Regions from separate parts of the Marinobacter sp. BSs20148 genome, predicted to be linked through region 3. Evidence: predicted binding sites of a transcription regulator. Region 3 holds the regulator's gene; each other region holds the start of a gene.
The links. The regulator FliA, encoded in region 3, starts transcription of late flagellar genes. The targets are predictions, from matches to a motif close to CTAAAGTTTNNNNNNNNNNNGCCGNTAA.

Region 1: the regulator FliA is predicted to act here: its motif matches at 2,919-2,946, upstream of MRBBS_RS04330 (methyl-accepting chemotaxis protein).
Region 2: the regulator FliA is predicted to act here: its motif matches at 4,996-5,023, upstream of MRBBS_RS06625 (flagellar protein MotY).
Region 4: the regulator FliA is predicted to act here: its motif matches at 3,297-3,324, upstream of MRBBS_RS14595 (methyl-accepting chemotaxis protein).

Annotation. Positions count from the first base shown of each region.
Region 1 is NC_018268.1:951,898-959,167, forward strand. Features, by position in the region: gene MRBBS_RS04315 (saccharopine dehydrogenase family protein) at 61-1,302, opposite strand; gene nspC (carboxynorspermidine decarboxylase) at 1,386-2,483, opposite strand; gene MRBBS_RS04325 (hypothetical protein) at 2,584-2,763, shown strand; gene MRBBS_RS04330 (methyl-accepting chemotaxis protein) at 3,118-5,244, shown strand; gene MRBBS_RS04335 (class I fructose-bisphosphate aldolase) at 5,345-6,358, opposite strand; gene MRBBS_RS04340 (mechanosensitive ion channel domain-containing protein) at 6,505-7,270, opposite strand, start outside.
Region 2 is NC_018268.1:1,467,325-1,474,594, forward strand. Features, by position in the region: gene MRBBS_RS06600 (insulinase family protein) at 1-571, opposite strand, end outside; gene MRBBS_RS06605 (hypothetical protein) at 573-872, opposite strand; gene MRBBS_RS06610 (SDR family oxidoreductase) at 1,047-3,032, shown strand; gene rnt (ribonuclease T) at 3,113-3,757, opposite strand; gene pyrC (dihydroorotase) at 3,805-4,836, opposite strand; gene MRBBS_RS06625 (flagellar protein MotY) at 5,100-6,005, shown strand; gene MRBBS_RS06630 (histone deacetylase family protein) at 6,022-6,948, opposite strand; gene MRBBS_RS06635 (GNAT family N-acetyltransferase) at 7,133-7,270, shown strand, end outside.
Region 3 is NC_018268.1:1,088,687-1,095,956, reverse strand. Features, by position in the region: gene motD (flagellar motor protein MotD) at 1-85, opposite strand, end outside; gene MRBBS_RS04880 (flagellar motor protein) at 102-845, opposite strand; gene MRBBS_RS04875 (protein-glutamate methylesterase/protein-glutamine glutaminase) at 845-1,984, opposite strand; gene MRBBS_RS04870 (chemotaxis protein CheA) at 2,080-4,122, opposite strand; gene MRBBS_RS04865 (protein phosphatase CheZ) at 4,139-4,924, opposite strand; gene cheY (chemotaxis response regulator CheY) at 4,945-5,328, opposite strand; gene MRBBS_RS04855 (RNA polymerase sigma factor FliA) at 5,407-6,147, opposite strand; gene MRBBS_RS04850 (MinD/ParA family protein) at 6,175-6,987, opposite strand; gene flhF (flagellar biosynthesis protein FlhF) at 7,090-7,270, opposite strand, start outside.
Region 4 is NC_018268.1:3,189,095-3,196,364, reverse strand. Features, by position in the region: gene MRBBS_RS14610 (hypothetical protein) at 165-458, opposite strand; gene MRBBS_RS14605 (DMT family transporter) at 474-1,565, opposite strand; gene MRBBS_RS14600 (NAD(P)-binding domain-containing protein) at 1,562-2,932, opposite strand; gene MRBBS_RS14595 (methyl-accepting chemotaxis protein) at 3,430-5,310, shown strand; partial or broken gene MRBBS_RS19170 (SDR family oxidoreductase) at 5,432-5,539, opposite strand; gene MRBBS_RS14585 (Re/Si-specific NAD(P)(+) transhydrogenase subunit alpha) at 5,806-7,270, shown strand, end outside.

The DNA.
Region 1 (7,270 bases), 140 kb from region 3:
ATTGGAAGTTTCAACAGTAAAAAGCCAGCAATAGCTGGCTTTTTACTGTTGAAACATAACTCAGGAAAAAGTCAGCGGCCTTTCACCTTCTTCATCACGAATACAGGTGGGCAGACCCATTCGGTTAAGCAGGTTTAGAAAAGGTCGGGGTGGCAGTTCTTCCACATTGGCCATGGTGCCTATATCCCAGGTGCCATCAGCAATCAAAAGGGCGGCAGCCACTGGTGGAACACCTGCCGTATAGGAAATGCCCTGACTGCCCACTTCTTCGTAAGCGTCTTTATGGTCGGCCACATTGAAAATAAAGATTTCCCTGTCCTTGCCATCTTTTTGACCTTTGATCAGGTCACCAATACACGTCTTACCCGTGTAATTCGGTGCCAGGGAAGAAGGGTCGGGCAAAATTGCTTTCACCAATTTCAAGGGAACCACTTCCAGGCCTTCTGCTGTTTTCACGGGTTGCTCAGAAAGTAAACCCAGACTATTGAGTACCGTAAACACCGTGATGTAGTGCTCGCCAAAACCCATCCAGAAACGAATGTTGGGCACATCCAGGTTTTTGGACAGTGAATGAATTTCATCATGCCCGGTCATGTAGCTGGTATGTTCACCCACCACAGGCAGATTATCTGTGCGCTTATTCTCGAACATCTTGTTTTTGGTCCACTGGCTATTCTGCCAGGACCAAACGCGCCCGGTAAATTCACGGAAGTTGATCTCGGGATCAAAGTTGGTGGCAAAATAACGGTCATGACTTCCGGCATTGATGTCGATAATGTCGATGGAATCAACCGTGTCAAAATATTCATCAACCGCCAGCCTGGCGTAGGCATTAACAACACCCGGATCAAAGCCCACACCTAGAATGGCGGTGATCTTGGCCTTTGCAAATTCGTCCTTGCGCGTCCATTCATAGTTACCGTACCAGGGTGGCTCTTCGCAAATCTTATCCGGCTCTTCGTGAATGGCGGTATCCAGATAAGCAGCACCGGTATTGATGCAGGCGGTCATCACCGACATATTGATAAAAGCCGAGCCAACATTGATAACAATCTGGGCTTCCGTTTTATAGATCAATTCTTCAGTGGCAGGAATATCCAAGGCATCCAGCGCAAAGGTTTGAATTTTGCCCGGCACTTTCATGCTGCCTTTTTCTTCCACGCTTTTAACAATGGCATCACACTTGGATTGGGTACGTGAAGCCAAAGTGATTTGGCCCAGAACGTCATTATTCTGAGCGCATTTATGGGCGACCACCTGAGCAACGCCCCCACCTCCGATAATCAAGACATTTTTTTTCATTTCCAGACATAACTCCAATTTTAAAACCGTGGTTGATTCGCTAAAAGCAAGACGTTGTCAGGTCAGGCCGCCTAGGGCAAGCTTTACGACAATGCTTGCACAAAATCGTCATAGTCGAACGACTTGACGAGTTCAATACGCCCATCCAGTTGTTTAACCGCAATAGACGGCATCTTTACGCCGTTAAACCAGCTTTTCTTGACCATCGTATAACCCGCTGCATCCTGAAAAGAGAGGCAGTCACCGATCTGCAAAGGCTTTTCAAACTGAAATTCGCCAAAAATATCGCCGGCCAGGCAAGACGTTCCACAAACCTGATACGTGTAATTCCCTCGGTTGGGCTTGAGTTTTGCGCTTTCCCGGTAGATCAATAGATCTGGCATATGGGCTTCAATAGACGAATCAACAATCGCCAGATCTTTATCGTTGTTGAGCAGGTCAAGAACAGTCACTTCCAGGCTGGTAGAATTGGTGATGGCAGCTTCGCCGGGCTCCAGATAAACCTGCACAGCATAGCGCTCAGCAAAGGCTTTCAGTCTCTGGCAGAAGCGCTCCAGAGGGTAGCCTTCTCCGGTAAAGTGAATGCCACCACCCAGACTGACCCAGCTGACCTTTTCCAGCAGGTGCCCAAAACGTGTTTCGATTACTTGCAGAAGTTCATCAAAGCGCTCGAAGGAGGCATTTTCACAGTTGTTGTGAAACATGAAGCCTGAGACCTGACCCAGAACGCTCGCGATTTTTTCCGGGTCATGCTCACCCAGACGGCTGTGCGGGCGGGCCGGATCGGCAAGAGTGAAGTCCGAGGAGCTGACACCGGGATTGACTCTCAGCCCCCGGGTTTGGTTTGCAGATGCCTCAGAGAATCGCTGTAGCTGGCTGATGGAGTTAAAGATGATTTTATCACTGTGAGCCAGAACTTCTTTAATCTCATCATCAGCGTAGGCGACACTGTAGGCGTGCGTTTCCCCTGCAAATTTCTGCTTACCCAGTTTGACTTCATTGAGAGATGAAGACGTTGTGCCATCCATGTACGCCTGCATCAAGTCAAAGACACCCCAGGTGGCAAAGCACTTGAGCGCCAGCAAGGATTTGGCACCAGACTCCTCCCGCACCCTGGCAATAATTTCCAGGTTACGCAGAAGTTTGCTTTTATCGATCAGATAATAGGGCGTTTTGAGCATGTTCTTTCCTCAAAAATACGCAACTATATACGATAAACACTCTTGGTCATTACTTTTGACATCTGTCTCCACCAACACCCTGTATCCAAGGACTTTTATTATGGAAACACTACTGATCATACTGGCGGTGCTATTTGTGGCGCTGATTGTTATTCTGCCGCTGGTTGAGAAATATGCGCCGAAAGGTGAGTCGCGTGATTATGGCAACCTCACGCGATTCATTTTCCCTCTGATGGTCGTGTTGATTTTGGCGCAAATGATTCGGCATTTCTTTTTCTGAGTCGTGCTGCCAGCCCAAGTCTTCTGTGCCGGTTCCTTCAGGGCACGCCTATGAGGAAAGCTCAGACTCCCGGGCTGCTAGTCACGATTATGCGCAGGCACGAGAACCACAATAGTTAAGGCAACGCCCCGTTACACGAAACCAACACTTCTCTATTAACGCGTTCGGTTCGCCGGTCGTTAAGTATCTTTATGAAATGGTTCGATTATTGTCCGCTGTTACCCAACATCTCGCATCAAGCGACGCCTGGTGCGAGATGTTGAGTAACCACTCGCTTTTCAGCTCTGTCGTGGAATCTGCTATTCCCGTTATGTGCTGAATAATGATTGGCAAGCCCGCAAGGTTATCTGGAATATGAAAAAGTTATCGCTTAAGTTCAAGCTTTACGTGTTCGTTATCAGCTTGTTGCTGGTGATGGGTGTCAGCATGGTAATAACATCACAAGTATCGCTCAGCCAGATGGAAGGTCGTCTGGTGTCAGAAACCAGCCAGCTGGTGCAGAGGATTGTAATGGATCGTCTGTCCGCTACCGCCGGTGAGTATGGGGAGGAAATTAGCGGTCAGCTCAATGCTGCGCTCAAAGTGCCCAATGTGGTTGGAAGTATTATTGAACAAAATATTGCTGCGGGCAGTTCATCGCAGATCAGTCGCAGCGGGTTATCGGATGCGGTGCGTGCCGTGTTGACATCGGAGGGTTACCTCATTGCTATGTACGCACAATTTGAGCCTGATGCTTATGATGGCCTAGACCGATACTTCAACGATGGCCTTGATGATCACAGTACCGATATTGGCACGTTGGAAATTTATTATATTCGCGATAGCAAAGGCAACATTCAGCTGGAGCGGGTGGAAGATCCTGATGAGAAATACGATGAAACCCTGAGCGAGTTTGGTGCTCGTAAAGCAGAGTGGTACCTCTGCCCTATGGAGACCAAAACGGCCTGCATAATGGAGCCTTACAATTACGAGATTACAAAGGGCTACACCGAACTGATGACGACTCTTGTTGTTCCTATTATGAATGGCCAAGAATTTGCTGGCGTCGTTGGTGTGGATATTAATCTAGAAACTTTGCAAGAAACCGTAAAAGCGGTCAGTCAGCAGCTTTATGACGGTCAATCCAGGGTCACCTTATTGAGTGAGCAGGGGCTCATTGTTGCGGCCAGCCACAATAGCGATGCGCTGGCTCGGCCTCTGGCGGAGGTAATGCCGGAACTGGCGAGTGAAATGGCGGGGCTACACCGTTCCGGCGGGCGTTATGATGACGGTGAAACACTGGCGGTTTCTTATCCAGTTCCCATAGCGGATACGGGAGTAGAATGGTCTTTGCTGGTTGAACTGCCGCGCGCAACAGCACTGGCAGAGCTGGATGAAATCGCCACCTTGCTCTCTGAAGAGGTTGCGGCCACGGCGCAGCGCCAACTGCTGGTCGGTATTGTTGTGTCAATTCTGGCGGTATTGCTGCTGATTGTGGTGGTTCGCTCGGTGGTCCGGCCACTGGATGAAATCCGCGACCGGATGAAGAATCTCAGCAGCGCCGATGGTGATCTGACTCGTGAGCTTGATATTGATACCCATGCAGAGTTGATTGACCTTGCCGGTGGCTTTAACACCTTTCTCAGGCGTCTGCGGGATATGATCAACGATCTGAAAGCGGTGAATGTTCGCGTTCATCAGCAGGCAGCGGAAGTGGGGACTATCGCCCGTGACACGGAAGAGAATACCGCCAGACAGCATCGTGAAGTCGACAGTGTGGTCACGGCGATGAATGAGATGTCTGCCGCTGCTGGCGAGGTCTCCGGGTTTGCCAGCGAGTCAGCAGAGAATGCGCGCCAGGCACAGGACGGTATCCGCTTTACTCAATCCACTCTTGGGTCTGCCGTCGAGGGTGTCAGTGCGCTGGCTGGTGATATGGTTGAGGCCAGCGAGGCTATCGGTCATGTCGCCAGTCGCAGTGATGAAATTAATCGGATTCTGGATGTTATCAGGGGTGTTGCCGAGCAAACCAACTTGTTGGCTTTGAACGCTGCTATTGAGGCGGCGCGGGCAGGTGAGCAGGGCCGTGGTTTTGCGGTGGTGGCGGATGAGGTGCGCACATTGGCCTCGCGCACACGGCAATCAACAGATGAAATAAGCAAGATGATTGATGGGTTGCAACAGGACGTGCGACAGGCGGTTGGCGTTATTAACGCCGGTGTCGATCGGGCGACCATGGCGGTTGAGGGTACCCGCGAGGCGGACCAATCACTGGCAACTGTCGTAACGCGCATAGACACTATTGTTGAACATGTGACCCAGGTGGCGACTGCAGCGGAAGAGCAAAGCTCCGTGAGCGAGGAAATTAACCACAACCTGACCGCCATTGGTGATGCCGCCAGTGACCTGCGTGAATTGGCTCAAAGGCTAAGGGGCAGTGGCGCATCTCTGGATAATGAAGTTGAAATACTGGATGGAGAACTGAACCGTCTGAAAACTTGAAAAAGATGAGGGAGCTGTTCTGGTTTCGGCGCTTATGCGCCGGCGCACCATTGCATGCGATCACAAGCTATGGTGCTTTTGCAGCCGGCGGTAACTGATTTCAGCTTTCCATTTCCGCTTTATATTCCCCAGAGCTGGCCGCGCCGTTGAGCCTGGCCCGTTTGAACATGGCGGTCTGGGCAGCGTGTGTGTTGCCCAGTTTTCCGGCCCAAGCCTGCTGTGCCGGTTCCTGCAGGGCGCGCCCATAAGAAAAACTCAGGCTCCAGGGTTGCTGGCCAAGGCTGTTCATCGCGTTCAGGTTGAGGGTAGCTTCTTCGGGAGTCTGTCCGCCGGAGAGGAAGTTGATACCCGGAACAGCCGCCGGAACAACCCTGCGTAATACCCGCAAAGTAGCTTCTGCTACTGCTGCCGGAGATGCCTTCGCACACGCTTTGCCTGGCGTTACCATGCTGGGCTTTAGAATTATGGTTTCCAGCTGTATGCGGTGGCGGCGCAAGGCGTTGAAAACCTCCGCAATCACGGCTTCATTCACTTCTGCAGACCGTTCGATGGTGTGGTTGCCATCAATCAGCACCTCTGGCTCTACAATGGGCACAATACCTTTGGACTGGCATAAAGCGGCATACCGGGCCAGCATTTCAGCGTTGGCTTCCACCGCCTGGCGTGAGGGCAGTGTGTCGGAGACGTTGTACACAGCACGCCACTTGGCAAAACGGGCGCCCTGGTTCTTGTAGATTTCCAGCCGGTCATCCAGGCCGTCGAGGCCGTAGGTTATTTCATCGCCCGGAGCGTTGATCAGGGGCTTTTTCCCCGTATCTACCTTGATGCCCGGCACAATTCCCTGGTTTTCCAGCAGCTTGACGATCGGTACATTATCCAGGGTGTTCTGACTCAGGGTTTCCTCAAAAAGAATCACACCGCTGACAAATTCTCCAAGCCCGGGTGTGGAAAAGATTAGGCTGCGGTACTCCCGGCGTTTATCTTCTGTGGATTCAACACCCACCGCATCGAAGCGTTTCGCGATAGTCGGGTGGCTTTCGTCCGCAGCAAGAATACCCTTGCCTGGCTGAACAAGATCCTGAATCGTTGAATGTAATTCGGCGTGAATATCCATGCCCGCTCCTATGCCATATTGAATGTTGTAATCTTTTTCGGCTCTCTTTGCTCAACAGTATAGTCCGCCTATTGGCCATAGGTGCTGAAGTGCCGCTCACATCCAAGGTAGGGGACAGATTTCAAATCTGTCCCCGGATTCAACGCTCAGCTCGGTTCCGGCCGGGTGTGCACGTGAATGTCACGCTGCGGGAACGGGATGTCTATGTTCGCTTTGGCTAAGGCTTTTGTGATGGACGCGTGAATTTCGTGAGACAGCGGCATCATGTCTGTCAGCAGGTCTTTTACAAACATCCAAACCTCGAAATTAATACAGCTGTCGCCAAATCCGACACAGAAAACAGCCGGGGCAGGGTCATCCACGACACGCTCGTTATTTTGGGCCACCTCGGTAAGTATGGCCTGAACCTGGTCTACGTCACAGTCATAGGCGACACCCACCTTCACGACGATTCGGGTAATCGGGTCTGACAATGTCCAGTTTGTAAGATCTTGGGTAACAAAAGTTTTATTAGGAATGATCTGTTCTTTGCGATCCCAGTCGACCAACGTCGTTGCGCGAATGCGTATGCGTGACACCGTGCCGGTAATGCCGCCAATGGTGACCGTGTCACCCACCCGAATAGGGCGCTCGAAAAGCAGGATGATGCCCGACACAAAATTGGCGACGATTTCCTGAAGCCCGAACCCAAGGCCAACCCCTAGAGCCGCGATTAACCACTGCAACTTGGACCACTGAACACCAATTACCCCAAGGCAGAACACCACGCCCAGAAGTACCACCACATAGGTTGTGATGGTTGTGATGGCGTAACCGGAGCCAGGTTGAAGGTGCATTCTGCTCAGAATGGTCACTTCCAGCGTTCCTGGAAGGTTTTTGGCAGCAATAACGGTACCCGCGGCAATCAGCACC
Region 2 (7,270 bases), 380 kb from region 3:
CCGCTTTGCGAACTGAAAAAAAGCGGCGGCCGTCTTCTTTGAGTTTGGAGCTGTATTCGGAGTGCACCGCGTTGCGTTCGCGATCGACCAGTTCGGCGGTGAACAGGGGCGCGGAGAATTGCTGGGCGAAACGGTCCAGAGCCGGCTCTAGAAATTCGGCCTGTACATCAAAGAAATAGTTAGTGTCCTGGAACGCAGTAAAGGCGTTGTGGCTGCCGCCGTGACTGGCGATGAACTGTTGGTACTCGCCGGGTTCAGGGTATTTCTCGGTGCCCAGAAACAGCATGTGTTCCAGGAAGTGAGACAGGCCCTCGCGATCTGCGGGGTCGTCACCGCTGCCAACGGCTACATTTAAGGATGCGGCGGCTTTGTCTGCACTTTTGTCTGACACCAGTAACACTCGCAGGCCGTTATCCAATTGTAAATAACGATACAGGTTGGCGTCGTTGGGGCTTTTTGTCAGTTCCTGCGCGGCAAGGCTAAATGAACTGGCGACTAACAGGCATAAGAAAGTCAGGGCTGCTGGCCAGAATCGGTTTCGGCGTGTTGGCCGCGTCAGGGCAGGCATCATTTCAGTGCATCCTTGTTTTGCCGTGGGTCTGTGGTTGTTGATCTAACGTTTTTCGCGCCAGGTCGACGGTTTTTTCTGCGCTGAGCTCGCCAGAGGCAATGCGTTCCAGTACTGTTGCCATCACCGCAACATTTTGGCGCTGGCTTTTAAATTCGGCTTGAAAAGCGATGTCTATGGCTTCGTAAACTGCCTGAATTTTTTGCTCCCGGTCGCCAGCATTGGCGGCGGTGTCGTTGATGGCTTTCAAGCAGGCGCGCGCGATCTCAATGTAGCGTTCGGCGTTGGGGTTTTTCTGGGACATGACGTTATTCCAAACAACAGATACGATGGATAACAGACGCGGGTGTGCGTCGAAGGTTCCTAATTATCGCATTGTTGGCTATAAGTTGCTAAAGCCTCAATGCTTTAGGTCTTTATACGCAAACACTGCTATAACTTGTTTTTACAATAACGTAACAATTAGGGCGGATACTGCATGAATTACTTTGTAACAGGCGGCACCGGATTTATTGGTCGGTTTTTGATAGCCAAGTTGCTGGCGCGCGGTGCTATCGTTCATGTACTTGTACGAGAGCAGTCGGTGCAAAAGCTGGCGGATTTGCGGGAGAAGCTGGGCGCTGATGAAAAACAGATCAAGGCGGTGGTCGGTGATTTGACGGCCCCAAGCCTTGGCCTTGATAAAAAAACATTGAAGCAGCTAAGTGGAAAGATTGATCACTTTTTTCACTTGGCGGCCATTTACGATATGTCTGCCAGTGAAGAGTCACAGCAAGCCGCCAACATTGATGGCACTCGTGCTGCTGTGGCCGCAGCCGAAGCGCTCGAGGCCGGGATTTTTCATCACGTGTCGTCCATCGCGGTAGCAGGTCTATTTAAAGGCACCTTCCGTGAAGACATGTTTGCCGAGGCCGGTAAGCTGGACCACCCTTACTTTCGCACTAAACACGAGTCTGAGCGGGTGGTGCGCGACGATTGCAAAGTGCCGTTCCGTATTTATCGTCCCGGTCTGGTGATTGGTGACTCCGCTACCGGTGATATGGACAAGGTAGACGGGCCTTATTACTTCTTCAAGATGATTCAGAAGATCCGCGGCGCGCTGCCTCAGTGGGTGCCCACCATAGGCATTGAAGGGGGCCGCCTGAATATTGTACCGGTGAATTTTGTGGCAGATGCGTTGGACCATATCGCCCACCTGCCAAACGAAGACGGCAAGTGTTTCCACCTCGTGGATTCTGACCCGTACAAGGTTGGTGAAATACTCAATATATTCTGTGAGGCGGGCCACGCACCCAAGATGGGTATGCGTATTGATTCGCGCATGTTCGGATTTGTGCCGCCGTTTATTCGCCAGAGCTTGAAAAATTTGCCGCCGGTTAAGCGAATGGGTCGCGCTCTGCTGGATGATCTGGGTATTCCTGCATCGGTGTTGTCTTTTATCAATTACCCCACCCGCTTTGATGCGCGTGAAACCGAGCGCGTGTTGCAGGGCACCGGTATAGAAGTGCCCCGCTTGCCAGACTATGCACCGGTGATATGGGATTACTGGGAACGCAATCTGGACCCCGATCTGTTCAAAGACCGCACTCTGCGCGGCACGGTGGAAGGTAAAGTGTGCGTGGTAACCGGCGCCACCTCCGGTATTGGCCTGGCGACAGCGGAAAAGCTGGCGGACGCGGGTGCGATTTTGGTGATTGGAGCGCGTACCCAGGAAACCCTGGACCAAGTGAGCGCGCAATTAAACGCGCGAGGCGCCGATGTGCACGCTTATCAGTGTGACTTTGCGGATATGGACGCTTGTGACCGGTTTATTCAAACCGTTAGCGAAAACCACGGTGCGGTGGATGTGCTGATAAACAATGCCGGCCGCTCCATACGCCGCTCATTGGATAAGTCTTTTGACCGTTTTCACGATTTTGAACGCACCATGCAGCTGAACTATTTTGGTTCGTTGCGTTTGATCATGGGCTTTGCGCCGGCCATGTTAGAACGTCGCCGTGGCCATATCATCAATATTTCGTCTATTGGTGTGTTGACCAACTCGCCGCGCTTTTCGGCCTATGTTGCTTCTAAATCGGCCCTGGATTCGTTCAGCCGTTGCGCCGCTGCGGAGTGGTCAGACCGGCGCGTTTGTTTTACCACCATTAATATGCCGTTGGTGAAAACGCCCATGATAGCGCCCACTAAAATCTACGATTCGGTGCCCACACTGAGTCCGGAAGAGGCAGCGGACATGGTGGTGAATGCGATTGTTTACCGGCCCAAGCGCATTGCGACGCGGATGGGCGTGTTTGCACAGGTACTAAACGCGGTGGCACCCAAGGCCAGTGAAATTCTAATGAATACTGGCTACAAGATGTTCCCGGATTCGATGCCTAAAAAAGGCAAAGAAGTGAGTGCTGAAAAGGGTGCATCCACCGATCAGGTGGCATTTGCAGCCATTATGCGGGGTATTCACTGGTAGCAAACACTGTAGGGTGAATTCACTGGTAATAAAAAAGGCGGTGCATTGGCACCGCCTTTTTTTGTCATTCTGTAATAACACTATTCGAAAGGCGGGGGTGGGAAACCCCCAAGTTCCTGCCAGCGATTAACAATACTGCAGAACAGGTCAGCGGTTTTTTCTGCGTCATAGGCCGCCGAGTGTGCTTCTTTACTATCAAACGGGATGCGCGCCAGTTTACAAGCCTGAGCCAGCACCGTGTGGCCATAAGCCAGGCCCGCCAGAGTGGCGGTATCAAACGTCGAAAACGGATGAAATGGATTGCGTTTGATGTCTGCGCGCATGCTGGCGGCAAACACGAAGTTGTGATCGAACGTGGCGTTGTGCCCCACAAGAACCGCACGTTTGCAGTCAAAGGCCTTCATCGCTTGGCGTATCGGACTGAATATCTCACTCAGGCCTTCGCGTTCTGGCACAGCTTCACGCTCTGGGTCCCACGGATCTATGCCAGTAAAGTCCAGCGATGATTGCTCGAAGTTAGCGCCTTCAAACGGGTCTATCTGCTGCAGGTAAGTTTCACCACGGTGCAGAAAGCCGTTTTCGTCCATGGTGACCATCACCGCTGCTATTTCCAGCAAAGCGTCTTTGGCGGGGTTGAATCCGGCCGTTTCAACATCGACGACGACAGGAAGAAATCCGCGAAAGCGACGGGACATGGGGTGCATTTGGCTGTTTTCTTCGATCACTCAAACTCCAACGATAGCGCTATGTGAAAAGGTAATGTAATAAAGGATTACGCCAGGCGCCAGTAAATGGTTTCACCGGCGGCCAATGGCACTATGCTGCCACCGGCAAGCGGCAGTTCATCAGGCATGGTCCAGGGCTCGCGTACTAGGGTTATGGTGTCTGTATTACGCGGCAGGCCATAAAAATCGGCACCGTTGAAGCTGGCGAACGCTTCAAATTTATCCAGCACGCCCAACTCCTCAAATACTTGTGCGTACAGGCTAATAGCACCAAACGCCGAATAGCACCCGGCGCAACCGCAAGCCGCTTCTTTGCGGTCTTTGGCGTGGGGTGCGGAATCAGTACCCAGAAAAAATCGTTTGTCGCCGCTGGCCACCGTTTCTCGCAGCGCCTGTTGATGCCGATTGCGCTTAAGAATGGGTAGGCAATACAAGTGAGGCCTTACACCGCCAACCAGCATGTGGTTACGATTGTACATCAGATGCTGGGGGGTGATGGTGGCTGCCAGATTGTCACCTTGGTGCTGACGCACGAAATCGGCGGAATCTGCGGTGGTGATGTGCTCTAAAACCACTTTCAAGGTGGGAAACGCCGCCAGTGTAGGCGTTAGAACCCGCTCCAGAAATACTCTTTCACGATCAAAAATGTCGATGTCGGCATCGGTCACTTCGCCGTGTACCAGCAGCAGCATGCCGCAATCGGCCATGGCCTCAAGAGCTGGAAAGATATTGGCTACATCGGTTACGCCTGAATCCGAGTTTGTGGTAGCTCCGGCCGGATATAGTTTGGCGGCCACTATGCCCTGCGCCTTGGCGTGTCGCACGCACTCTGGCGTGGTGGTTTCGGTCAGGTACAAGGTCATCAACGGTTCGAAATGGCTGTTACCAGCCGCGCTGCGAATACGCTCGGCATAGGCCAACGCCTGGTCGGCAGTGGTCACCGGCGGCACCAGATTGGGCATTATAATGGCGCGACCGAATACCGCAGCGGTCTTCGGTACCACGTCATTCAATATAGCGCCGTCACGAACGTGCAGGTGCCAGTCGTCGGGGCGGGTAATCGTCAGCGTCTGGGTCATGATTGCGAGCCACTCATTAAAAAACCGATGTAGTGTACAGTGCGCGAAAGATAGGCTGTGGCGCCGAAAAATTGACAATAGTATAACAGAAGGTTGCGCGGTTTGTTCTACTTGAGGGACCTTGATGGCAATGGCCGCGTCATAAAAATGGGTGGCGACCTAAAGATGCAAAGCGACTGGCCGATACCTTAGGAAACCGAGCGTTGAACGGTCACCCAGTGTGGCCATGAAACCCCCAAAGGTAGTAATCAATGGCGTTGCGAATGAAATTTTTGACCCGTTGTTTGCCGGTAGCCTTGATGGTTTGCCCTTTACTGAGCGCGCCTGCGCTGGCAACCAGTTTTGGCGCGGGCATCGAAAACAGCCAGTGGTATTTGTCGGAGTCGGTCTTTGAATGTGCCCTGGTACACGAGGTGCCCGGCTATGGTCGCGCAACCTTCCGCCACCGCGCGGGTGAAAGCCTGCTTTTTTCGCTGGAAGCCGACACGCCGCTGATGCGCCCCGGCAGGGGGATGCTGGTGGCTGAGGCGCCAAGCTGGAGGCCTGGCGTTGCGCCGCGGCCGCTGGGTTTGGTGACGGTTCCGGAAGGTAGCAGTGCGGTCGTGCTAAGCGCTATCCAGAGTATGCAGGTTGCATATGGTTTGCTGGATGGCCTTTCGCCGACACTCACCCGGCAGTCCTGGTTCGATGCTCAACTGGTGCGGGTGCACGTGTCGAACATCAACTTTGCTTCGCCATTTCAAGGCTATCGTGCCTGTGCGGGTAATCTGTTGCCGGCCAATCTGGATCAGTTGCAAGGTTCACAGATTTTGTTTTCTTCGGCCAGTGTGGCATTGAGCGACGCTGACAGGCGCAGCCTGGATAAGGTTGTGGCCTATGCACTGGCCGATTCAACGGTGACGACGGTATTGGTGGACGGACATACCGACAGAACGGGAAGCCGGATTGATAACCGGAAGTTGGCGCAAGATCGCGCCGAGGCGGTGGCGGGTTATCTGAAAAGCCAGGGTGTCGCAGAAAGCAAAATTACGGTGCGCGCTCACGGTGACCAATTTTCTGCGTCAGGAAACCCGGCGCAAAACCGGCGTGTTGTTATTCGCATGGAGCGAGAGGGCGATAGCACGCAGTGGCAGCAGGCCAGCGTTACCACTGAGCCTGACGCGGGTTAATGGCGCCGGCGCGGATTCACCTTACCGCGTGCAGCACTTCCAGATGGGTGGCCACGCTTTCCGCAAGAGCCTTCAGGTGATACCCACCTTCGAGTGTTGAAACAATCCGGTCATTGGCGTGGTCTTTGGCAACGCTCGCCAGCATTTCGGTTATCCAGCGAAAATCCTCTGTTTCCAGATTGAATTCGCCCATCGGGTCCAGCTTGTGCGCGTCAAAGCCTGCGGAAATCAATACCAGTTGTGGCTTGAAGTTCTGCAGACGTTTCAGCCAGCCAGTTTCCACGGCGTGGCGATAATCCAGTGCTGAGCAATCCGCCGGCAGCGGAATATTAATGATGTTTTCAGCCTGGCGGTGCACATGAGTGTGCGGGTAAAACGGGTGCTGGAAACTTGAACACATAAGAATGCGTTCATCACCGCCGACAATGTCTACGGTGCCGTTGCCTTGGTGAACGTCAAAATCAATAATCGCGACCCGTTCAAGGCGGTGAAAGCTCAGTGCGCGCATGGCCGCCAGGGCCACGTTGTTGTAAAAACAGAAACCCATGGATTTGCTGCGTTCGGCGTGGTGGCCAGGCGGGCGGGCGCACACGAACGCATTGGTGACCTGGCTGCTCATCACCATATCAACCGCCTGAATGTTGGCGCCGGCCGCCAGGCGCGCAGCGCGCAGGGTATCGGGCGTCATTGCGGTGTCTGGGTCGGTGAACACGCGGCCACGGGTTGGCTGCATCATGTCGAGCTGCTTTAGATAGCTTTCGGGGTGAACAGTCAGCAGTTGATCGCGGGTAATTTCATCCGGGCGAACGTAGTCAAGATCCTGGGCGAGTGCGGTGTCTGCCAGGTAACTCTGAATGGCGGCAATGCGCTCAGGGCGTTCTGGGTGCTCTGGGCCCATATTGTGTTTGTTGCCGTCGTCGTGGGAAAAAAAGGCCGTTGTCATAATACGTTGGCTGCCCCTCTGGGTTATTGTATTTTTTTGATGATATCAGGAAAAAATCGGTTGCGGTCTTTCTTTGGTCTTAGCTTAATTGTAGTCAAAATTACGCCAATAGACGTTTTGCACCCATTTATCAGCGCCTAAGATACACTGATCAGGATGACTCTGATCCATAAGGAACCTGCGCTTGAGCACTCGATACCTGGAAAGCCTTTTTAATCCCGAGTCTATTGTGGTTGTGGGTGCTTCTGAGCGTGCTGACAACTTGGGCGGTATGGTTTTACGCAACCTGTTGGGTGGCGATTACCCTGGCAAACTGCTTGTT
Region 3 (7,270 bases):
ACAACAGCGTAATGAAGTCGGCGTATGAGATTAGCCAACGCTCTTTATTATGAAACTCATCTTGAGGGGGCCTGCGGCGTCGCATAAGCAATTAACACTCGCTACCAGGGAAGAAATCCACGCAAGCGGATTTCGATGGATTTCGGATTTTCACCTTCAGCGATGGCAATAAGGCCTTCAATCATCATGTCTTCGTAGCGGGTGCGCTCGCGCACCAGCCCACGCAGTTTATTGGCCACCGGGAAAAAAAGCAGATTAGCCAACGCCACCCCATAGATGGTGGCAACAAAAGCGGTGGCGATTCCGTTGCCCAGTGACTCCGGGTCTTCCAGATTGGTCATTACCTGAATCAGCCCCATCACCGCGCCAATAATGCCGATGGTGGGCGAATAGCCACCCATGGCTTCAAACACCCGCGCTGAATCCAGATCCCGCTGTTCTCGGGTGTCCAGATCTACTTCCATGATGCTGCGAATGGTGCTGCTTTCGGCACCGTCAACCAACAACAGCAAGCCTTTTTGGACAAACCGCTCCGGCTCGCTTTCTGCTAGCCCCTCCAGCCCCAGAAGGCCGTTTTTGCGGGCAATAACGCTCCAGTTCACCACTTTGTCGAGGCCGTCTTCCAGGCTAACAAACGGCGGTACAAATACCCAGCGGGATTGGCTGAACGCATGCTTCAGCACCGGCCAGGAGGTCTGCAGTATGGTGGCTGCCAGGGTACCGCCAATAACAATCAGCGCCGCCGGCGCGTTGAACAACGACGCAAGCGCACCGCCCTCCAGTAAATTACCCCCCAAAATGGCTACAAACGCCAGGATAACACCAAGAAGGCTAAGCACATCCATCAGCAAACTCCATCTTTAAGCCGCTGGCAAACGTCGTTCAGCGCCAGGACTTCGTCACTCAGGCCGGCCTTAGCCACGGCCATGGGCATGCCGTAAATCACCGAGCTTTTTTCATCCTGCGACCACACAATCGAGCCGCTCTGTTTCATCATGCGGCAGCCTTCGCGGCCATCTGCGCCCATGCCCGTTAGTACAATACCCAAGGTTTTACCGGGAAAGCTGCGCGCCAGCGAACCAAAGGTGACATCTACCGAAGGTTTGTAATTGAGCCGATCATCGCCGGGCAATATTCGTATCCGGCCCTGGCCGCCGCGGTTTTCCACCATCATCTGTTTGCCGCCCGGTGCCAACAAAGCCAGGCCGGGGCGCAGCAAATCACCATCTTCGGCCTGGCGCACCTGTATTTGGCATGACCGGTTCAGCCGCTCGGCAAAAGCCGGGGTGAAACTGGCGGGCATGTGCTGTACCAGAATCAGCGGTGCAGGAAAGCTGGCGGGCAGGCCGATGAGCACGTTCTGCAGGGCCACCGGGCCACCGGTAGAGGTGCCGATCGCCACCACTGTGTAGTGCCTGGATGGTGTGCGCCGGTGATGGCGCTCTGGACTGGCAACCGCTGCTGCAGCCGCGGGGCGCTTAGCTATGGGGCGCCGCTGTACCTCTGGAGTCGCAGCTCGGTCAGCCGCAGCCCCAGCCGATGCCTCTGGTGGTTCCGGGGCGCGAGTGCTCCCAAAGCTTTTGGGCCGGCTACGGGCGATACTAACAACACGTTCTACCAATATTTTTTGTAACTGACTGCTGTTGCCGGCAATTTCCTCGAAATTCTTGGGCAGAAAATCCACGGCTCCAGCTTCCAGCGCATCCAGGGTGACCCGCGCACCATCATAAGTAAGCGACGAAAACATCAACACCGGTATCGGGTGTCTGCGCAGTATTTCCCGCACGGCCGTAATACCGTCCATGACAGGCATTTCGTAATCCATGGTAATCACATCAGGGCGCAGTTTCTCTGCTTGCTCTACCGCTTCGCGGCCGTTACTGGCGGTGCCAACCACGGTGATCTGGCCAGACGCACCCAAGATTTCACTCAGACGTTTACGAAAGAAACTGGAATCATCAACAATCAGCACAGAAACCGTCATTTACTTCTCCGGGCAATGCCTGCCACCCGCCAAACCGGCGGCCGTTCGACAATTAATCGACGATGTATCAACAATAGATCGGCGATGTATCGGCGTTAACTGTAATGTTGCAGCAAACTGGGCACATCGATAATCAGCGCAATCCGGCCATCACCGGTAATGGTGGCGCCAGCCATACCCGGCGTACCCAGCAGCCCGCGCCCGAGAGGTTTAATCACCACTTCTTCCTGGCCTACAAGCTGGTCAACCACGAACCCGACCTGGCGGGTACCCATAGACACAATCACCACGTGGCTGTTTTCCGGCTCAACGTTTCCAGCACCGCCACGAATGAGCCAACGCTTGATGTGAAACAGCGGAAATACCTTGTCGCGCACCACAACACATTCGCGACCATCTACCACGTTGGTCTTGCTCAAATTAAGGTGGAATATTTCCACCACATTAACCAACGGCAGTGCGAACGACTGGTCAGCAAGCATAATCATCAGCGTAGGCATGATGGCCAAAGTCAGTGGCACTTTGATCACAATGCTTGAGCCTTCGCCCAACTTTGACACCACGCTAAGCTGGCCGTTGAGCTGGCTGATTTTCGTTTTCACCACATCCATACCCACACCACGGCCAGACACATCGGAAATTTGGTCTTTAGTGGAAAAACCGGCGGCAAATATCAGGTTGTAGCATTCCTGATCGGTCAGCCGGTCGGCGCCATCCTGGTCGTACATGCCCTTCTCGACGGCTTTGCGGCGCAACACGTCGGCGTTCATACCAGCGCCATCGTCGGTGATCAACAGCAGGATGTGATCACCCTCTTGCTCCGCCGACAAGGTGATGGTGCCAACTCTAGGCTTACCGGCCCGTTCCCGCTCTGCCGGGCTTTCAATGCCGTGGTCCACCGAGTTGCGTACCAGGTGCACCAACGGATCCGACAATGCTTCCACCAGATTCTTGTCAAGATCGGTGTCTTCGCCGTGCATCACCAGATTGATTTCTTTTTTCAGGCTGCGAGCGAGGTCACGTACCACCCGCGGGAAACGACCAAACACTTTCTTAATGGGCTGCATGCGGGTTTGCATGACAGCAGCCTGTAGGTCGGTGGTGACCACATCCAGATTGGCCACTGCTTTGTGCATCTGCTCGTCTTCGCTTTGATCACCTAGGCGTTGCAGGCGGTTCCGCACCAGCACCAGCTCGCCCACCATATTCATGATGTCGTCCAGGCGTTTAGTGTCTACCCGCACGCTGGTTTCCGCAGCGGCATTGGCAGCCTCGCGGGCCGGCGCTTTGGCTTGTGCCGGTTCGGCTGGAGCTTTGGCCACTGATGGAACCTTGGCTGGTTCCGGCTTTTTAGCGGACGCTGGCGCGGTGGACGCAGCCGCAATGGCTGCTGTCGGGCTGCCGCCCTTGCCGTGAAGCTGGTCCAGCAGTGCTTCGAATTCGTCGTTAGATATATCGTTTGGCTGGGCACTGCTGGTCTCAGCCACGGTTTCTTTGGCGGCTGCCGGCGCTGCCGGGGCGCCGGCGAACTGGCCTTTGCCGTGGAGTTGATCTAGAAGAGCTTCGAATTCGTCGTCGTTAATGTCGCCATTGCCGCTTGCAACCGGGCCAACCGCACTGGTTTCGCTAGCAACCGCTGACGCTGTTTCGTCACCGTTCAGGGCGTCGAGCAGCTGTTCGAATTCGTCATCGGTAATGTCGCCCTGGTCAGCGCTGGCGGGCGCAGCTGAATGAATCGCGACTTCGCCTTCAGGCAATGCCAACTGATCCAGCCGCTCAATCAGTTCCTGCGGCGCCGGCGTGGGCGCTTCACGCTGACGCACCTCTTCGAACATGGCATTCACGTTGTCCAGGGTTTCCAGGACGACGTCCATCAGCTCAGAGGTTACTTTGCGCTTGTGGTTGCGCAGGGTGTCGAATACGTTTTCCGCCGAGTGACAGCAGCTTACCAAGGCATCTAACTGCAAGAAGCCTGCTCCGCCTTTGACCGTGTGAAAACCACGAAAGATCGCATTTAGCAAATTGCTGTCGTCAGGATTTTGCTCCAGGTCCACGAGCTGCTCAGACAGCAGCTCAAGAATCTCGCCGGCTTCAACCAGAAAGTCCTGCAGGATTTCTTCATCGCCATCAAACGACATGTTTTTTCCTCATTGTTCAGAAACCAAGACTGGACAACAGGTCATCCACGTCAACCTGACCAGACAACACATCTTTGCGTTTTTCTGGCATTATTTGCGGACCCACACCCTGCTCAGCCGAAGGCTGATTATCCTCCATCTGGTGCACGGTACCGGTCAACTGGTCTACGTGGCCGGCCATCACCACCAGGCTCACCAGGTTGTCTTCCACTTCACGCACTAGGGTGATTACATTTTGAATTACTTGACCTGTCAGGTCTTGATAATCCTGCGCCAATAAAATTTCTGAGAAGTTACCGTAAAGCTTGCCGGCGTCGGTGCTCAACGCCCCCAAAAACTGGTCCATGCGAGCGTGTAACTCGCGGAATTCGGTCGGAGCCATATCCCGCCGCCGCAGACGCTGCCACTGCTGGAGCAGATCCTGGGCTTCCTCTTGCAAATGGCGGGCGACCGGCATGCTTTCTTCCACCAGATCCATGGTGCGATTCGCCGCCTGACCCGTCATTTGCACCACGTATTCCAGGCGATCGGAAGCGTCGGTCATTTTTGACAGTGCTTCTTTCTGTTCGGGGCTGCGCGGATCAATCTGAAAATTACGCATGGCTTCGTGCAGGCTGCGGGTTAGCCGCCCTACTTCGTGGTACAGGCCCTGATCTCGCACTTCTGCAAGCTCGCTGATCAGTGCCATAGCGCGCGCATAATCGCCCGCGCGCACGCTCTCAACCAACCGTTCGGACTGTTGCTTTAATTTTTCCGTCAGCTCTGGTTCCAGGGCATGGCGCTCGCCTGTTGACTTGCTCATGGCTTGTATCCACTCCCCGGTTACTGAATTCGCTCAAAGATTTTTTCGATTTTTTCTTTGAGAACGGCGGCAGTGAACGGCTTTATAATGTAGCCGTTCACACCGGCCTGCGCCGCAGCGACAATCTGGTCGCGCTTGGCTTCGGCCGTCACCATCAGGATCGGCAGGGTTTTCAGCTGATCGTCGGCGCGAACATTCTTGAGCAGGTCAAAACCGGACATGCCGGGCATATTCCAGTCGGTCACCAGAAAGTCGTACTTGCCGGTTTTCAGCATCGGCAATGCCGTATTGCCATCGTCGGCTTCGTCGGTGTTGGTGAAGCCCAAGTCACGCAGCAGGTTTTTGATAATGCGCCGCATCGTGGAAAAATCGTCCACAATAAGGATCTTCATATTTTTGTCCAATGAGGACCTCCAATCGTTGAAATCTATTCGAATCTCGTTGCATCACTGCCCGCAACTCGCGGGCTGCAGGCGCTAGAATTATGTATGGTCTGTTTTCCAGTCGGCTAACCGGCTGCGTAAGCGCAAGGCAGCCTGGCTGTGAATCTGGCTGACCCGGCTTTCGCTGACGTCCAGCACAGCACCGATTTCCCTCAGGTTCAACTCTTCCTGATAATAGAGGCTCAGCACCAGTTTTTCACGTTCTGGCAGGGTTTCAATGGCCGCCGCCAAACTGTTACGGAAGGCGGACTCTGACACCCCGTGCAGCGGATTATCATCCGTCTCTGATTGTTCTATCGGCAGTTCGCCGGAATCATTGAGCTCATCCAGACTGAAAAGCCGACCGCTGTTGGAGTCGGCCAGGCAACTGTGGTATTCCGACAGCGTCATATCCAGCTCAGCAGCCACTTCGACATCGTGGGCTTCGCGGCCTTCGCGGCCCTCTACAGCTTTGATAGCGTTGGAAATGCGACGGGAGTTTCGGTGCACCGAACGCGGAACCCAGTCGCCTTTGCGGATTTCGTCTACCATGGCCCCACGGATTCGAATACCGGCGTAAGTTTCAAAGGTCGCACCTTTACCCGTGGCGTAGCGCTGCGACGCCTCAAGCAAACCAATCATGCCAGCCTGCATCAGATCTTCCAGCTGAACACTGGAGGGCAATCGTGCCAGCAGATGAAGGGCAATTTTCTTGACCAGAGGCGCGTGCTCTTCAATCAGCCAGCAAGCGTCTGAAGCACCCGACCGTTGATAGACTCCGAGATCTTTCACCAGTGTCATAAATCCGCTTTTTGTACGGGATGTGTTTTAAACTTCGACGAGCCGCTCTATAAAGAATTCGAGATGGCCCCGCGGTGATGATGGCAGCGGCCAACTGTCCACTTTTTCAGCGAGAGCCCTTATGGCCAGCGAGGCTTTTGCTTGCGGGTAAGCTTCCAACACCGCTTGCTGACGCCGCACCGCTTTTTTAACGGCCTCGTCAAAAGGCACTATACCTACATATTGTAACGCTACATCCAGAAAACGTTCTGTAACCCGGGTCAGTTTTTCATACAAAAGCCGGCCTTCTTGTTCGGTGTTCACCTGATTGGCCAGAATCCGGAAGCGGTTGGTGTGGTAATCGCGATTCATCAACTTGATTAAGGCGTAGGCATCGGTAATCGAAGTAGGCTCGTCGCACACCACCAGCAGCAGTTCCTGGGATGCCCGCAAAAAGCTGACCACCGATTCGGAGATGCCTGCGGCCGTATCCACAATCAGTATGTCGATCTGGTCGGCGATGTCGCTGAAGGCGTGAATCAGCCCGGCGTGCTCCATAGCACTGAGCTGGGTCATGCGCTGGGTACCTGATGAGGCCGGCACAATCTTGATGCCGCCGGGGCCGTCTACCAGCACATCACGCAAGTCGCAGTCGCCATTGAGTACGTCTTGCAGATTGCGCTTGGTTTTCAAGCCTAACAGCACATCGATGTTGGCAAGCCCCAGGTCGGCGTCTAACAGCACCACCCGACGGCCCTTTTGCGCCAGAGCAATACTCAGGTTGACCGACACATTACTTTTGCCAACGCCACCTTTACCGCCAGTGACCGCAATTACCTGAACCGGATGTGCTTTACTCATACTGATGATGGCCTCTTGCCATGTTTAACCGGGAACGGATGTAGCCGCTGCCCCACTGTTCTTCACTGCCCGCTTGCTGTGATGCTTTTACAACCGGCATTTTTAAGACCCGCTGGCAACTGCCTGCTCCTGCCGCAAACCCTTCAGACGTTCTACACCGAGTTGCACCAGCGCAAGCGCTTTCGCCGGGTGCAAGTCTTGGGGTATTTTCTGGCCGTCGGTGTACCAAGCCACCGGCAGACTGGTTTCCATAACAAATCCCAGCGCTTCGCCCAGAGTCAGA
Region 4 (7,270 bases), 2.0 Mb from region 3:
GGCCAGCGTTTGCGTTTAAAGCTTGGTTACAAAGGTGCGTGCCTGGTACAGGGCCAGGCCACTGAGCACAATAATAACGGCAACGGCGAGCATGTCAGCCCCCGGATAACCCCAGAAATCAGACATAGTGTCTCCTTGGTCAAAATTTTAGGTGGCACTGGCTATCAGGCCAGTGCGGTGTCGCGCATCCGTTGACGACCGAAGTCGTTGAGCCTGAATTTGAACAACACGCGGCCAGCGCCAAAATAGGCTTGATGATCGAGCTCTTCTTCAACGCTTTCGATAATGCCGCTGGAGAACAAGTCAGTCAGTGTGACGCGGGTATTGCCACGCCAGTAGGGACCACTGAGGCCGTATTCACTCATCACCGCATCGGTGATTTGCCAGTCCCAGATGCCGTCATGCTGCCGGTCATGTATCAGCTGTAGAATGCGGCCTTTCATGTGTAATTTATTCATGGTTTGCTCCAATGATCATGAGCTGGCCGCACTCGCGGTGGCGGTGGACGTTTTGGTGTCGCTCGACACGGCACGGACTACCTCAAGCACTTCGTCGCTTTCCGTGAACATGACAAACCCGCCTATTACGAACAGAGCCAAGCCTGCAAGGAAGTTCCAATCCGGAAATTCGAGGGTGAATGCGGCGAGGAAGATGACGGCAAAAAGCCCGTACAACGCCGCAATCGCTTGCCCTCGCCCAACGCCTATCAGTGGGAAAGATTTGTACCAGGAGACATAGCAGAACGCGAAGCTCACGCCCGCCAGCATCAGCCAGCCGATGACCGCCCAGTTAAATGTGGCGATGACCAGTTCAACAACCGGTTGGTCGGTGAAGAGGTAGATCGCTGGTAAAATCAGCACAACCCAATACAGGACTTCGGCTGTGAACCTCACCGTAATACCCACATCCGGATCGGCCACATCAAGACCGCGGCCTGCGATTGCGCCCTCTACACCCCAGCCAATGGCAGCCATTGCGCCGCCCAGATAGCCAAGCCAGCCGGCGTCGCCGGTGCCCGTGATTTCAGCAATAATGCCGGGTGCATAAACTGTCACGCCACCTGCCAGGATGATAAAAATACCGACCGCTGCGCGTTTGGTGATCTTCTCCTGATACCAGAGCCTGGCCAGGGTGGCGCCGATGATGGGATACATCAGCGCTGAAATGGCCGCGAAGGCCCCGCCGATGTAACCTATCGCCAGATACGAGCCAAAGATGGCCATCGGGCCGCCGAATATGGCGCCAATAAAGAACCACTTGGATATAAAACGCATCTGTCTGATGGTGCGAACATATTCCCCCAGTTTGCCCAATACCCCGTTCCAGACAAACAGAAAAAACAACACGGCAATGGCGTTGAAGGTGGTCAGCACCGCCGCAGCCAGCAGAAACTGGGCGTTGGTATCGAAACTCAAGTTAATATAGGGCGCTTCAAACCACACCGCGGAGCCTGGCACATACCAGGCACCCCAGAGTACGGCGGCCCACATAGCCCACATAAAGCCCCAGCGTATGCTGCTGGAGGTGAACCGCGACCGAGCCTGGCTCAGGTTTGGTTGATTCATACAGTCTCCTTTGCTGGCTGCTCTTGCTTCACCTTGAGGAAGGCTTCCAGCGAATCGTCCATCGCATCCATCCAGGGCGTATGGTGCACCGGCGCCAGGGTGCCCGTCAGCGTGGAGCGGTAGCTCCTGTTGCGGTAGCCAAGAATGTCCGCTTCTTTATCGTGTTCCCATTGCTTGAAAATACCGGCAACGGCGGTTACATCGAACGCTGGGTAGTCGGTAGATTCAAGCAGATCCTGTATGTACGCGGCCTGAAAATCTATCTCGTCGACGGGATCGACGAGCTTCAGTTCACGGGCGACCCATTCACGGCTATCGGCCGCCATGGCGTCGTCTGCCGGCAGTGTGATGCGGCCGAGCATGACATCACGGGCATACCAGGCCTGGGCGTCGAACATGTTGAAAGTGTAGTATTGATCCTGCATGCCAAGGAATATCAGCTTGGGATTGGCCAGGGAAACGATGCCCTTGTACAGGCCTTCCGGGTACATCCGGTTGTGCGTGGTCAGCGTCAGTTCGTTGGGCAGAAACGGGAAGTGATGCTGGTACCCGGTACACAGAATGATCGCGTCAACTTTTTTGCTGGTGCCATCCTTAAAATGGGCCGTCTTGCCGATCACTTCCGTTAACAACGGCAGTTCGGTGAAGGATTCCGGCCAATCGAAGCCCATGGGCTGTGAGCGATAGCTGAAGGTGACCGATTTGGCGCCGTACTTGTGGCACTGTGTGCCTATGTCTTCTGCGGAATAGCTGCTGCCGATCAGCAAAAGATCCTTACCTTTGAACTCGCAAGCGTCGCGGAAATCGTGGGCGTGCAGCACACGGCCGGGAAACTGCTCCAGACCTTCAAAATATGGCACGTTGGGGGTCGAAAAGTGCCCGGTAGCAACGATGACATGGTCGAACTCTTCGGTGTTCAGTTTGTCCTGTTTTAGGTCTCGCACGGTCACTGCGAACTTGCCGCTGGTTTCGTTGTAGTCAACCCAGTGCACCGCGGTATTAAAGCGAATGTACTGTCGCACATTGCTCTTGGCCACACGGCCCATAATGTAGTCGCGCAGGACGGCGCGGGGCGGGTAAGACGGGATGGGGCGCCCAAAATGTTCCTCGAAGCTGTAATCCGCGAACTCCAGACATTCCTTGGGGCCGTTTGACCATAAATAGCGGTACATGCTGCTGTGAACGGGCTCGCCATAGGCGTCCAGGCCCGTGCGCCAGGTGTAGTTCCAAAGACCGCCCCAGTCATTCTGTTTTTCGTAGCATACGATTTCGGGGATATCTGCACCGGCGTCGCGGGCTGCTTCAAAAGCACGTAATTGGGCCAAGCCGCTTGGGCCTGCACCTAAAATGGCAATTTTAAAACTCATAATGTTTCCTGTTTAGGGCGTTGTATCGAGCACCGGGCGAGAGCGGCCAGGGCGACAACTTGGCAGCGAAAAAGGGCTCAGCTTTGAACGGTAGCGATCAAGCCATGAGGTTTCGCAGTGAGACACACCAAATTCGGATTGACCGATGGCGGAATAGGACATAGACGGCAACTGTCGAAAGAGACAGGGCGTCAGGCGTGGGAAGACCACAGATCTGCATGCAAAATGTCGAGAAAACGCTGGAGGAAAGCGCTTGAATGGCTAAAGCATATTGAAAATGCTTTGTAGCTCGCACGTCAGGGCCGCACCTTAGCACATCTGGGGCTGCGACGTTTTTGCTGGGTGCCGGTTCACGCTCGAGAAGCTAAAGTTACTCCTTACAATGCCGATACATCACTGACAGAAATAGAAATTTTGTATTGACTCAAATCAAGCAACTCGATTATATGTTTTACTTTTATACGTAAGTGCTCGACAACTCCAATGGAGACTACATCGTGAAGTTCAATTTGTCCTGGCGTCAGAAGTTCCAGATGCTCATCATCGCAACACTGACTGGTATGACTATTATTGCCGGGGCCATTCTCTGGGGATTAGAGACTGTTTCATCTTCCTATGAGTCCGTCTATCAGATATCACGCTACCAAACCAGTGCGAGTAATCTTGCCAGTAAATGGAACGCTGTTGAAAAACAGCTCAACACGCTCTCCGGGGATGACCAGAGTGAGTTGCTGGCAGATCTTGATGAGCTCACATCAGACGCCAAGGCACTGCAACGCCAAGCTAATCAGCTGAACGATCCAGGCAGTATCCGCTTTGCAGAATCCATTCATACGGAAGCGGAACGTTATGTGACACTGCGGCGGGAATGGCTGCAGCAGGTAAATGTGCTCGGTTTGTCTGACTCGGCTGGGATTCGCCAGGAAATCGCTGACGTTATGGCACAACTCCAAGAGGAGTCATTCGGCCTGATTGATGAGGCTATTCTTGAAATCGAGAGAACATCCTATAATTACATGAACACTCGCGATCCCGCGCTGGCGGAAGCTTCAAGCCAAGCCATTAAGGTGCTGGAAGACTTTGTTAAAGAATACGAGTGGGAAGACATCGTGATTGGCGAAAAAACCCGCGAGTACCGTGACGCGTTTGACCGAGCTGATGCCGTTCTGCAGCAAATTGCCACCACTTCCAACAATGCGGAACAAGCCGGCGGCACCCTTCAGCAACAAGTTATAGCGCAAGCTGAGTCTCTGCAATCCGGTCTTATAGCGAGCACTCTTTTGAGCGCCGAAAACGCCAAAGTGTCGGCCAAAATGGTCAGCATTGGCTCTATTTTACTGTTTGCACCTTTGTTGGTTCTGGTGCTGTTCCTTACCTCGCGGGCTCTGGTTAGCCAGCTCAACCGGGTGGTTGAGCTCTTGTCGCGGGTGTCAGAGGGCGACCTCACCAAGAAACTGTCACTTGGCGACAATGCCAACGATGAATTCAACATTCTGGGCAGTGCTACCAATCAGATGATCGACAAAATCGGCGCGCTGATGCGAGAGTCCATTGCAGGCACCCGGGATTTGATCGAGGTTCATCATGAGCTTGAAAAAACCATGGTTCGACTGACGCAGAACAATGAAATAGTTGAATCCCAAACCATCCTGGCAGCCACTGCCAGTCAACAAATATCCGTCACCCTGAACGATGTTGCCGAACGCACATCGCAGGTGGGTATTGCAACTCAGGCCGCCAATGAGTCGGCGCAGTCAGGGGCTCGCGTGGTTGAAGACAGCGCGACCTCAGTGCGCCTGTTGTCAGGCGTGATTCAAGATACCCATGGCCATGTCAAACTGCTCATTCAGGCCAGCGCCAAAGTCACCGGCATTATTGGCGTTATCAACAGTTTGGCGGACCAAACCAATCTACTGGCGCTCAACGCTGCAATTGAAGCTGCTCGGGCGGGTGACGCAGGGCGCGGCTTTTCAGTGGTGGCTGACGAAGTTCGCACCCTGGCACAAAAAACCGTTGCCGCCACCACCAACATTGTTGGCATTATTGACGAGCTCAACTTGCAGACCACCAGCATGGACACCCTGGCTAACAACGGGCTCAAAATTGCGAAAGAAGGTGAACACCATGCGTCGCAGATTGCAGGCGCTATGGGTGGGGTGGCTCAATCGATTGTTACCCTGAACTCAGAAATGGATCAGGTGGTGGTTGCCGTGGAGGAAATTTCCGTCACCACTGAGGACATTGCGCAAAAAATGGAAGAAATCCGTGGGCAGACTGTCGAAACGCAAGCCATTGGCGCTGAGCTTGGTAGGCAGAATCAGCGTTTGTCCAAGCAGGCTAACGTGATTTCCGAAAGCACACGGCGCTTCAGTGTCTAGCCAGTTGGGGTCCTCCGGTGCAGCGAGGCCCAACTGGTTTGATTTTTGATGTTTTGTAATTCGGTAAAAAGCCAGTTTTTTGCGAGTGTTCAGAGAGAGTAAGTCTGAAAGCGTTTTTTCGTCAAAGCGAAAATCCGCCATCCACCGCAATAGCTTGCCCGGTCACGTGGGCGGCGCTGGCCAAATACACCGCAAGTTGTCCCATGTCTTCCGGCGTTTGGTTTTGCCCGTTGATGAACATGCGCGGCCATAGATATGACGCGAAGAATCAACGCATAAAACGGCAGCACTATTTCAACCTAGCTGGCAAAGACGCTGCGTGCCACCGCACGGGAAAAGCTGGGCGTGATTTGGCGCCGATCTGTTTTCGGCTCATCGAGATTTCTGGTGTGCGCAATAATCTGTTGTTCGCAATAAAACGTAAGACGGACATTGTCCTAAAGTTGCACTAGGATATAGATAGGATTCATCGGTTCAGCTGAAGGATATCTACATATGAAGATCGGTATTCCAAAGGAAATTTACCTAGACGAGCGACGGGTTGCGGCAACGCCACCCTCGGTGCATAAACTGATCGCGCTTGGTTATGAGGTTACGGTAGAGACGGGTGCAGGTGAGGCAGCGCACTATCACGATTTGGCCTATGAGGCTGTGGGCGCGAACATTGCAGCGGACGCTGGCGCTTTGTGGAATGACTCGGACTTTATTCTGAAGGTTCGTGCACCGATGGAAAATCCGGCGCTGGGTCAGCACGAAGCCGATTTAATAAAGGAAGGCGGATTTCTGGTCAGTTATATCTGGCCGGGCCAGAACTCTGAACTCCTGGAAAAGCTTTCCGCCCGTAAGGTGACTACTTTCGCTATCGACAGCCTGCCGCGAATCAGCCGGGCCCAGAAAATGGATGCGCTAAGCGCCATGGCGAATATTGCCGGATACCGCGCGGTGGTGGAGGCGGCCAGTCATTTTGGACGCTTCTTTACCGGCCAGATGACAGCCGCGGGAAAGGTACCGCCAGCCAAAGTGATGGTCATAGGTGCCGGCGTAGCCGGGCTTGCGGCTGTAGGCGCTGCCAACAGCTTGGGCGCGATTGTGCGAGCGTTCGACACCCGGCTGGAAGTGAAAGAACAGATTGAAAGTATGGGCGCTGAATTCTTGCAACTGGATTTTGGTGATGAAGAAGGCAGTGGCACTGGCGGTTACGCCAAGCAGATGAGCGATGAGTTCATCAAGGCGGAGATGGCGCTTTTTGCGGAACAGGCCAAAGAGGTGGATATCATCATCACCACCGCTCTTATTCCCGGCAGACCCGCACCTAAGTTAATTACCGCAGACATGGTGAAATCCATGAAGCCCGGCAGCGTGATTGTCGACTTGGCGTCCGAACGCGGCGGCAACTGCGAGCTCACCGAGCCTGGCAAAATTGTCGAGAAGCATGACGTTACGCTGATCGGTTACACCGATCTGCCAAGCCGCATGGCCAAAGTGGCCAGTGACCTTTACTCCACCAACCTGTTTCACCTTGTCACCGAACTGACACCAGAGAAAAACGGCCAGCCAAAGGTAAACATGGAAGACGATGTTATCCGTGGCCTGACCGTGGTGCTGGAATCAGAAATAACCTGGCCACCACCGCAACCGCAAACGCCGGTCAGTCCCAAGGCTGCGCCCGGCACCGAAGAGCCCTCAGCGGAACAGAAGGCCGCCGCGCGCAAGAAGTCTGACCGCCGCAGTTTAATCGGTAAGGGCGTTCTGTTGATTGTCACCGTTGCCGCGCTTTATGGCATCGGCGCTCACGCACCGGATAGCTTTCTGAGGCACTTTACTGTGTTCGTGCTGGCCTGCTTTATTGGCTATCAGGTTGTCTGGAATGTAACGCCTTCTTTGCACACACCGTTGATGAGTGTGACCAATGCCATAAGCGGCATTATCGTGATTGGCGCCATATTGCACCTGGCGCAGG